DNA from 3 places in the Mesorhizobium newzealandense genome. Region 3 is predicted to be linked to each of the others. Evidence: riboswitches for the same ligand, from Rfam matches in the RefSeq annotation. Region 3 holds a riboswitch; each other region holds the start of a gene.
What was found. Region 3 has a riboswitch for thiamine pyrophosphate ahead of thiB (thiamine ABC transporter substrate binding subunit). Riboswitches for the same ligand answer to the same signal wherever they lie in the genome.
Positions count from the first base shown of each region.

Region 1 (3,269 bases), on a different contig from region 3:
GGCAATACATGTATGAAACGAGCCGACGTCATGGCAGGCGCAGACCGCACCAAGCTCGGTATTGAGGGTGTAATTGGATGTCGAGCAGGTTCGTCCGACCGGTGGTAGTGCAAGTTGGACGACATGACCGTGAGCGCGTCATTTTCGATGTGAACGACGCGGCCACGATTCTGCTCCGGAGCTTCCATGATCAGACGAAGAAGCGGAAACTGGCTATGGATGCATGCCTTCAGGTTCTGCGTGGCGAAGCCCACCCGCTGGTTGCCAGACGGGCTTTCGTTGTGGCGGCGTTAGAAGCGAAAATTCTGCGCAGTGATTGAGTTACAAGATTATAATAGCCTCAATTACTTCAACCCCCCCCGCAAGAGCAGTAACGCAGACAAATAGATCGAACGAACGCTTACTCTTGTAGCCGCGATACATAGCTGCGTATCGAGTGCTGCGCTCGTCGCGCAAGATTGATTCGTTGGATCATCCGCCAAGCTCAGGTTTGCGGCGGAGGTCTTTCCGGTTGGTGGAACGCAACCCTGTCGTCGCCGCCAGAAGGGCCGCATTGCTTCTCCGGCACGCCGTCGGCGCTGCCCCCCCCTGCGGATCTCCACGACGACGGGCTCGCCGTCGATGACCTGCATGAGGGCCTCTGGAGTTGTCGAAGAAGAAGCCGCCTCACGCACAAGCCGCAGGACATCGACCGCTTCGTGCCGCACCAGGCCAATGCCCGCATTTTTGATGCCGTAGGGAAAAACCTTGGCCTTGCCGATCGTGCTGTCGTCAAGACGATCGCCGAATACGGCAATTCTTCCGCCGCGACGATCCCGCTGACGCTGTCACTGGCCACCAGACGAAGCCATTTCGGCCTGGCGAAAAAGTTCTTCTGGCGGCGGCGGGAGCGGGCTTGAGCGGCGGCGCTGTCGTCGTTGGAATATAGCCGAGCGGTGGCCGCCCACGGGCCAAAACTGTCCGAGTGAGATGGATGGCCGGTCGACAGGCGCTTGACAAAGCGGCGCCGTCCCGTTCAACTCCAGACATTCACCAGGGGGGTCCCGACAAGGGGCTGAGATACTGCTGGCTTTCGCAGCGCAGTGACCCGTTGAACCTGATCCAGTTCATACTGGCGTAGGGACGGTGCAAGCGCTTTGCGGGAGTTTATGCCCGAAGACCTGTCTCGAGCAGGTCGGCCAAAGCGTCTTTTCATCCTTCCGGCACAGAACTGGGTCTCCAATGCAATGAGCAAAGGAGCCTCAAATGAATGCCTTGACCCCAGCGGTTTCCACGGGACCGCTGCCTGCCTCACGAAAAATCCACAAATCCGGCGTCCTCCATCCACAGATCAGGGTGCCGATGCGCGAAATCTCAGTCCATCCGACGGCGGGTGAACCGCCCGTGACGGTCTACGATCCATCTGGCCCATATACCGATGTGACGGTCGAGACGAGCATCGAGAAAGGCCTGGCGCGGCTTCGGCACGAATGGATCGCAGCGCGAGGCGATGTCGAAGCTTATGACGGCCGCCATGTCAGGCCGGAAGACAACGGCTTCGCCGTGGGCGAGCGTCTGACGCCGGAATTCCTCGTTCGCAACCGCCCGTTCAAGGGCAAGGCCGGCAAGGCGGTGACCCAGCTTGCCTATGCCCGCGCCGGCATCATCACGCCCGAAATGGAGTTCGTCGCCATCCGCGAGAACCTTGGCCGCGAGATCCTGCACGGCAAGCTGCAACGCGACGGCGAAGCCTTCGGCGCGAAGCTTCCCGATTTCGTCACGCCGGAATTCGTGCGCGACGAGGTGGCGCGCGGGCGCGCGATCATCCCCGCCAACATCAACCATCCCGAGAGCGAGCCGATGATCATCGGCCGCAATTTCCTGGTGAAGATCAATGCCAATATCGGCAATTCCGCCGTCACCTCCTCGATGGCCGAGGAAGTCGAAAAGATGGTCTGGGCGATCCGCTGGGGCGCCGACACGGTGATGGATCTGTCGACCGGCCGCAACATCCACAACATCCGCGAATGGATCGTGCGCAATTCGCCGGTGCCGATCGGCACCGTGCCGCTCTATCAGGCACTCGAAAAGGTCGGCGGCATCGCCGAGGACCTGACTTGGGAAGTCTATCGCGACACCCTGATCGAGCAGGCCGAGCAAGGCGTCGACTATTTCACCATCCATGCTGGCGTGAGGCTGCATTACATCCCGCTGACCGTTGACAGGGTCACGGGTATCGTCTCTCGCGGCGGTTCGATCATGGCCAAATGGTGCCTGCACCATCACCGGGAAAGCTTCCTCTACGAGCATTTCGCGGAGATCTGCGACATCTGTCGCGCCTATGACGTCTCCTTCTCGCTCGGCGATGGCCTTCGCCCCGGCTCGATCGCTGACGCCAACGACGCCGCGCAATTCGCCGAACTGGAAACGCTTGGCGAACTGACGAAGATCGCCTGGGCCAAGGACTGCCAGGTGATGATCGAGGGTCCGGGCCATGTCCCCATGCACAAGATCAAGCAGAACATGGACAAGCAACTCGCGATCTGCGGCGAGGCGCCGTTCTATACGCTCGGGCCGCTGACGACGGACATCGCCCCGGGCTATGACCACATCACGTCGGGCATCGGCGCCGCCATGATCGGCTGGTTCGGCACCGCCATGCTCTGCTATGTGACGCCGAAAGAGCACCTAGGCCTGCCCGACCGCGATGACGTCAAGACCGGCGTGATCACCTACAAGATAGCCGCGCATGCAGCGGATCTTGCCAAGGGCCATCCCGCGGCAAAGATCCGCGACGACGCGCTGTCGCGGGCGCGGTTCGAGTTCCGCTGGGAAGACCAGTTCAACCTGTCACTCGACCCAGAAACGGCGCGCTCGTTCCACGACGAGACCTTGCCGAAGCAGGCCCACAAGCTGGCGCATTTCTGCTCCATGTGCGGGCCGAAATTCTGCTCCATGCGCATCTCCCACGACATTCGTGCCGAAGCGCAGAAGGAAGGAATGGCGGCGATGGCGGAAAAATATCGCGATGGCGGCAATCTCTACATGCCGGTGAGCGACAGCGTGCCCAAAGGACCAGAGCCGTCATGAGGGTGCTGGTCAAAGGGGCCGGCGTCGCCGGCCTCACGGCGGCCTTCGAATTGGCCAGACGCGGCGCGGCGGTCACCGTCGCCGACGTCCGGCACGGCCGTGGAGGCAATGCATCGTGGTTCGCCGGCGGCATGCTGGCGCCGTGGTGCGAGCGCGAAAGCGCCGAGCAGCCGGTGCTGGATCTCGGACGCGGCGCCGCC
Region 1 covers NZ_JBHUGZ010000012.1:242,965-246,233, forward strand. Annotated here, with positions in the region: gene ACFSOZ_RS17630 (DUF982 domain-containing protein) at 78-320, shown strand; partial or broken gene ACFSOZ_RS17635 (3-oxoacyl-[acyl-carrier-protein] synthase III C-terminal domain-containing protein) at 675-928, shown strand; TPP riboswitch at 1,025-1,141, shown strand; gene thiC (phosphomethylpyrimidine synthase ThiC) at 1,246-3,069, shown strand; gene thiO (glycine oxidase ThiO) at 3,066-3,269, shown strand, end outside.
Region 1: it holds a riboswitch for thiamine pyrophosphate, as region 3 does, so the genes downstream of both, thiC (phosphomethylpyrimidine synthase ThiC) here and thiB (thiamine ABC transporter substrate binding subunit) in region 3, are expected to answer to the same signal.

Region 2 (3,269 bases), on a different contig from region 3:
GAACTGGTCTTCCCAGCGGAACTCGAACCGCGCCCGCGACAGCGCGTCGTCGCGGATCTTTGCCGCGGGATGGGCCCTTGGCAAGATCCGCTGCATGCGCGGCTATCTTGTAGGTGATCACGCCGGTCTTGACGTCATCGCGGTCGGGCAGGCCTAGGTGCTCTTTCGGCGTCACATAGCAGAGCATGGCGGTGCCGAACCAGCCGATCATGGCGGCGCCGATGCCCGACGTGATGTGGTCATAGCCCGGGGCGATGTCCGTCGTCAGCGGCCCGAGCGTATAGAACGGCGCCTCGCCGCAGATCGCGAGTTGCTTGTCCATGTTCTGCTTGATCTTGTGCATGGGGACATGGCCCGGACCCTCGATCATCACCTGGCAGTCCTTGGCCCAGGCGATCTTCGTCAGTTCGCCAAGCGTTTCCAGTTCGGCGAATTGCGCGGCGTCGTTGGCGTCAGCGATCGAGCCGGGGCGAAGGCCATCGCCGAGCGAGAAGGAGACGTCATAGGCGCGACAGATGTCGCAGATCTCCGCGAAATGCTCGTAGAGGAAGCTTTCCCGGTGATGGTGCAGGCACCATTTGGCCATGATCGACCGCCGCGAGAGACGATACCCGTGACCCTGTCAACGGTCAGCGGGATGTAATGCAGCCTCACGCCAGCATGGATGGTGAAATAGTCGACGCCTTGCTCGGCCTGCTCGATCAGGGTGTCGCGATAGACTTCCCAAGTCAGGTCCTCGGCGATGCCGCCGACCTTTTCGAGTGCCTGATAGAGCGGCACGGTGCCGATCGGCACCGGCGAATTGCGCACGATCCATTCGCGGATGTTGTGGATGTTGCGGCCGGTCGACAGATCCATCACCGTGTCGGCGCCCCAGCGGATCGCCCAGACCATCTTTTCGACTTCCTCGGCCATCGAGGAGGTGACGGCGGAATTGCCGATATTGGCATTGATCTTCACCAGGAAATTGCGGCCGATGATCATCGGCTCGCTCTCGGGATGGTTGATGTTGGCGGGGATGATCGCGCGCCCGCGCGCCACCTCGTCGCGCACGAATTCCGGCGTGACGAAATCGGGAAGCTTCGCGCCGAAGGCTTCGCCGTCGCGTTGCAGCTTGCCGTGCAGGATCTCGCGGCCAAGGTTCTCGCGGATGGCGACGAACTCCATTTCGGGCGTGATGATGCCGGCGCGGGCATAGGCAAGCTGGGTCACCGCCTTGCCGGCCTTGCCCTTGAACGGGCGGTTGCGAACGAGGAATTCCGGCGTCAGACGCTCGCCCACGGCGAAGCCGTTGTCTTCCGGCCTGACATGGCGGCCGTCATAAGCTTCGACATCGCCTCGCGCTGCGATCCATTCGTGCCGAAGCCGCGCCAGGCCTTTCTCGATGCTCGTCTCGACCGTCACATCGGTATATGGGCCAGATGGATCGTAGACCGTCACGGGCGGTTCACCCGCCGTCGGATGGACTGAGATTTCGCGCATCGGCACCCTGATCTGTGGATGGAGGACGCCGGATTTGTGGATTTTTCGTGAGGCAGGCAGCGGTCCCGTGGAAACCGCTGGGGTCAAGGCATTCATTGAGGCTCCTTTGCTCATTGCATTGGAGACCCAGTTCTGTGCCGGAAGGATGAAAAGACGCTTTGGCCGACCTGCTCGAGACAGGTCTTCGGGCATAAACTCCCGCAAAGCGCTTGCACCGTCCCTACGCCAGTATGAACTGGATCAGGTTCAACGGGTCACTGCGCTGCGAAAGCCAGCAGTATCTCAGCCCCTTGTCGGGACCCCCCTGGTGAATGTCTGGAGTTGAACGGGACGGCGCCGCTTTGTCAAGCGCCTGTCGACCGGCCATCCATCTCACTCGGACAGTTTTGGCCCGTGGGCGGCCACCGCTCGGCTATATTCCAACGACGACAGCGCCGCCGCTCAAGCCCGCTCCCGCCGCCGCCAGAAGAACTTTTTCGCCAGGCCGAAATGGCTTCGTCTGGTGGCCAGTGACAGCGTCAGCGGGATCGTCGCGGCGGAAGAATTGCCGTATTCGGCGATCGTCTTGACGACAGCACGATCGGCAAGGCCAAGGTTTTTCCCTACGGCATCAAAAATGCGGGCATTGGCCTGGTGCGGCACGAAGCGGTCGATGTCCTGCGGCTTGTGCGTGAGGCGGCTTCTTCTTCGACAACTCCAGAGGCCCTCATGCAGGTCATCGACGGCGAGCCCGTCGTCGTGGAGATCCGCAGGGGGGCAGCGCCGACGGCGTGCCGGAGAAGCAATGCGGCCCTTCTGGCGGCGACGACAGGGTTGCGTTCCACCAACCGGAAAGACCCTCCGCCGCAAACCTGAGCTTGGCGGATGATCCAACGAATCAATCTTGCGCGACGAGCGCAGCACTCGATACGCAGCTATGTATCGCGGCTACAAGAGTAAGCGTTCGTTCGATCTATTTGTCTGCGTTACTGCTCTTGCGGGGGGGGTTGAAGTAATTGAGGCTATTATAATCTTGTAACTCAATCACTGCGCAGAATTTTCGCTTCTAACGCCGCCACAACGAAAGCCCGTCTGGCAACCAGCGGGTGGGCTTCGCCACGCAGAACCTGAAGGCATGCATCCATAGCCAGTTTCCGCTTCTTCGTCTGATCATGGAAGCTCCGGAGCAGAATCGTGGCCGCGTCGTTCACATCGAAAATGACGCGCTCACGGTCATGTCGTCCAACTTGCACTACCACCGGTCGGACGAACCTGCTCGACATCCAATTACACCCTCAATACCGAGCTTGGTGCGGTCTGCGCCTGCCATGACGTCGGCTCGTTTCATACATGTATTGCCGAGGGCCGAATAGGGCCAGCAGACCTTGCCGGCCTTCACACTTCGTGCGCCAGCCACCTAGAGCGGTTTTCCCTTAATCGGAGTCGTTTGTTTGCAGTGAACGGCTTGTTCTGATTCCCTGATCGAAGTGATTTGCGGAAGGAGCAGCGGCATGGCACGAGCTTACAGCCTGGATTTGCGGACGCGTGTTATCGAGGCGATAGAGGCAGGCCTGTCGACCCGAGAAGCGGCACGGCGGTTTGCCATCGGGATATCGACGTCTGGTGCATGGTATCGGGCCTGGCGTTCGAGCGGCAATCTGGAACCTGGGCGGCAGGGCAAGCCGAAGGTATCGAAGCTGGACGCGCACGAGACTTTCATTCTCGCCTTGGTCGAGACCGATGAGCGGGACATCACGCTTGCCGAGATCGTCGATCGCCTTGCGGCAGAGCGCGGGGGTCAAAGCCAG
Region 2 covers NZ_JBHUGZ010000004.1:7,167-10,435, forward strand. Annotated here, with positions in the region: partial or broken gene thiC (phosphomethylpyrimidine synthase ThiC) at 1-1,578, opposite strand, end outside; TPP riboswitch at 1,682-1,798, opposite strand; partial or broken gene ACFSOZ_RS07125 (3-oxoacyl-[acyl-carrier-protein] synthase III C-terminal domain-containing protein) at 1,895-2,148, opposite strand; gene ACFSOZ_RS07130 (DUF982 domain-containing protein) at 2,502-2,744, opposite strand; partial or broken gene ACFSOZ_RS07135 (IS630 family transposase) at 2,973-3,269, shown strand, end outside.
Region 2: it holds a riboswitch for thiamine pyrophosphate, as region 3 does, so the genes downstream of both, thiC (phosphomethylpyrimidine synthase ThiC) here and thiB (thiamine ABC transporter substrate binding subunit) in region 3, are expected to answer to the same signal.

Region 3 (3,269 bases):
GGGCTCCGGCGCCATGACGCGGGCGAGGGCGGCGCGCCTGGCCTCGCCGCCGGAAAGATCGTTCGGCCGCTCCTCGCCCGACAGGCCGAGATGCTCCATCAAATAGCTGGCGCGATAGGGATCGTCGGCGGGGCCAAGTCCCGCCTCGACATAGGTGCGGACCGTTGCGAAACCCTCCATGTCGGGCATCTGCGGTAAATAGCGGACGGTCGCCGAGGGCTGGCGGAACACCTCGCCATCCTGCGGCTCGATCAGGCCGGCGGCGATCTTCAGCAGCGTCGACTTGCCGGACCCGTTGCGGCCGACCAAAGCGATCTTGTCGCCGGCCGACGCGGTCAAGGCGGCGCCATCAAGCAGCGGCGTGCCGCCGAAGGTCAGTTTTATCCCGTCGAGATTGAGAAGAGGCGGGGCCATGTCAGCTTTCAGGTAGGGGATAGGGGTGAGCGAGCAACAATGCGCGGCCATGGCCGAGCGTGATTTCGAGGTGACCCCTGACCTCGTTGGAGATGGTCAATGACGAGCCGAACGCCACCTTGACATGGTCGAGCGGCCATTTGGCGCCCGTGACAGTCAGGCCGGAAAGATCGGAAAAGCCGAGCACCGAAAACAGCGTGCCGTCGGCATAGTCGAAGCCGGCTTTCCCGTGCAGCAGCGGGACGCCTTCCTGGGCGCCGCTGCTCAGAAGCATCCTCGTTCCGGCCTCGGCCAGCCGCAGGGCGAGCGCCAGATGCAAGAAGGCGTGGTCGGCGCGCTTGCCGCCGAAGGCGCCGGCGAGCACCAGGCTGGTCGCGCCGCGCTCCAGCGCGGCGGCGATGGCCAGTTCGCCATCGGTCTTATCCTTCTCCGCCGGGAAGGTCCGGCGGGGTACGGCGGCGAGATCGTCCGGCAGGTTGGCGGGTACCGAATCGAAATCACCCACCCACAGTTCCGGGACTAGACCCAGCAGCCGCGCATAACCGATGCCGGCGTCGGCGGCGATGACGCGGGAGCCTTCGACCTGGCGGTCGAGCCGGGGCGTGCGGATGAGATCGCCGCCAAGTAGGATGGTGAATGTGCTCATATCGTGTGGCCCTTACCAGCCCGGCACGGGAAACGGAAGGCCGGCAAACTCCCACTTGCGTGGGGGATCGGCCGGGCCTATGTGTCGAAACGCTCTAACGGGGTGCCGGACGCGATCTTCGCGGACCGGCTGAGAGGCAAAGTCGCCAACCCGCTGAACCTGATCCGGTTTGTACCGGCGGAGGGATTAGACGTTTCGGACAGTCCGACGCCTCAATTCCTTTCAATTCGAACGAAGGAGGCGCCGATGCGCACGCTTTTATACTCTCTTGTCTCCGCGATGGCTGTGGTCCTGTCCGGGCCGGCCTTGGCCAAGGACAAGCTCACCATCTACACTTATGAGAGCTTCACCGCCGACTGGGGTCCGGGTCCAGTGGTGAAGAAGGAATTCGAGGCCGAATGCGGCTGCGATGTCGACTTCGTCTCGGTCGCCGATGGCGTCGCGCTGCTCAACCGCGTCAGGCTGGAAGGCGCATCGACCAAGGCTGACATCGTGCTCGGCCTCGACACCAATCTGACCGCCGATGCCAAGGCCACAGGCCTGTTTGCGCCGCATGGCGCCGTGTCCGGTGTCAATGTGCCGGGCGGCTGGAGCGACGACATTTTCGTACCTTTCGACTATGGCTATTTCGCCGTCGTCTACGACACCGAGAAGCTGAAGAACCCGCCGAAGAGCCTGAAGGACCTAGTCGAAGGCAGCGCCGACGACAAGATCGTCATCCAGGATCCGCGTACCTCGACGCCGGGCCTCGGCCTGCTGTTGTGGGTGAAGTCGGTCTATGGCGACAAGGCGCCGGAGGCTTGGGCGAAGCTCAAGGCGAAGGTGCTGACCGTGACGCCTGGCTGGAGCGAGGCCTACGGCCTGTTCACCAAGGGGGAGGCGCCGATGGTGCTGTCCTACACCACCTCACCTGCCTATCACATGGTCGCCGAGAACACCGAGCGCTACCAGGCAGCGTCGTTCGAAGAGGGCGAGTATCTGCAGATCGAGGTCGCCGGCATCACCACGACAGGGGCCAAGAATCCGCTGGCGGAAAAGTTCATGGCCTTCATGACCGGACCGAAATTCCAGGATGCCATCCCCGAGACCAACTGGATGTTCCCGGCCGGCAAGACCGACAAGCCGCTCAACCCTGCCTTCGACAAACTGGTCAAGCCGACCAAGACCTTGCTGTTCAGCTCCGAAGAGGTCGCCGCCAACCGCAAGGCCTGGGTGGATGAATGGCTGGCGGTGATGAGCAAATGAGAGCGCGTTTCACCCTCCCCCTCGTGGGGAGGGTCGATCCGCGTAGCGGAGCGGGGTGGGGGCTGCAACCTTGAAGACGGCCTCACCCCCACCCCGGCCAGCAGATGCCGCTTCGCGACATCCACTTGCCGACCCTCCCCACAAGGGGGAGGGTCGAAGACGCCCGTCCTCTGACACCCGCATCAGCGCCGGCATCATCGCGCTTGCCGCCATCGCGCTGCTGATCGGCGGTGCGTTTGCCGGACTGCTCATCGAAGGCGCTCACGATTTCTCCGGCGCCTGGGCTGCCTTCGATCCCTATCTCCTCCGCGTCGTTCGCTTCACTTTGTGGCAGGCCGTACTCTCGACGCTGCTTTCGGTGGTGCCGGCACTGTTCGTGGCGCGCGCGCTGTCGCGGCATCCGCGCTTCCTTGGCCGCGCCTTCATCCTGCAGCTGTTCGCCGTGCCGCTGGCGCTGCCGGCCATCGTCGCGGCACTCGGCATTCTGGCGCTTTATGGCCGCGCCGGCTATTTCGCCGGCGTGTTCAGCGTGATCGGCGGTGGAGACTGGCCGGGCATCTATGGCCTGTCGGGCATCCTCGTCGCCCATGTCTTCTTCAACCTGCCGCTCAGCGTGCGGCTGTTCCTCGAGGCACTGCAGACCATTCCCGCCGATCAGTGGCGGCTGGCGAGCCAACTCGGCATGGGGGCGCGGCCGGCGTTCCGGCTGATCGAATGGCCAACGCTGCGTGCGGCGTTACCGGGTGTCGCCGGGCTTGTCTTCATGCTCTGCATCACCTCGTTCACGATCGTGCTGACGCTCGGCGGCGGTCCGGCCGCGACGACGCTCGAAGTCGGCATCTACCAGGCGCTGCGCTTCGATTTCGATCCCGCGCGCGCTGTGACGCTGACGCTGCTGCAGATTGCCCTGACGTTTGCTGTCGTGCTGGCCCTGACGCGGCTTGGCGCCAATGTGGTCGGCGAC
Region 3 covers NZ_JBHUGZ010000005.1:21,113-24,381, forward strand. Annotated here, with positions in the region: gene ACFSOZ_RS07255 (ABC-F family ATP-binding cassette domain-containing protein) at 1-414, opposite strand, end outside; gene ACFSOZ_RS07260 (thiamine diphosphokinase) at 416-1,060, opposite strand; TPP riboswitch at 1,149-1,263, shown strand; gene thiB (thiamine ABC transporter substrate binding subunit) at 1,307-2,305, shown strand; gene thiP (thiamine/thiamine pyrophosphate ABC transporter permease) at 2,487-3,269, shown strand, end outside.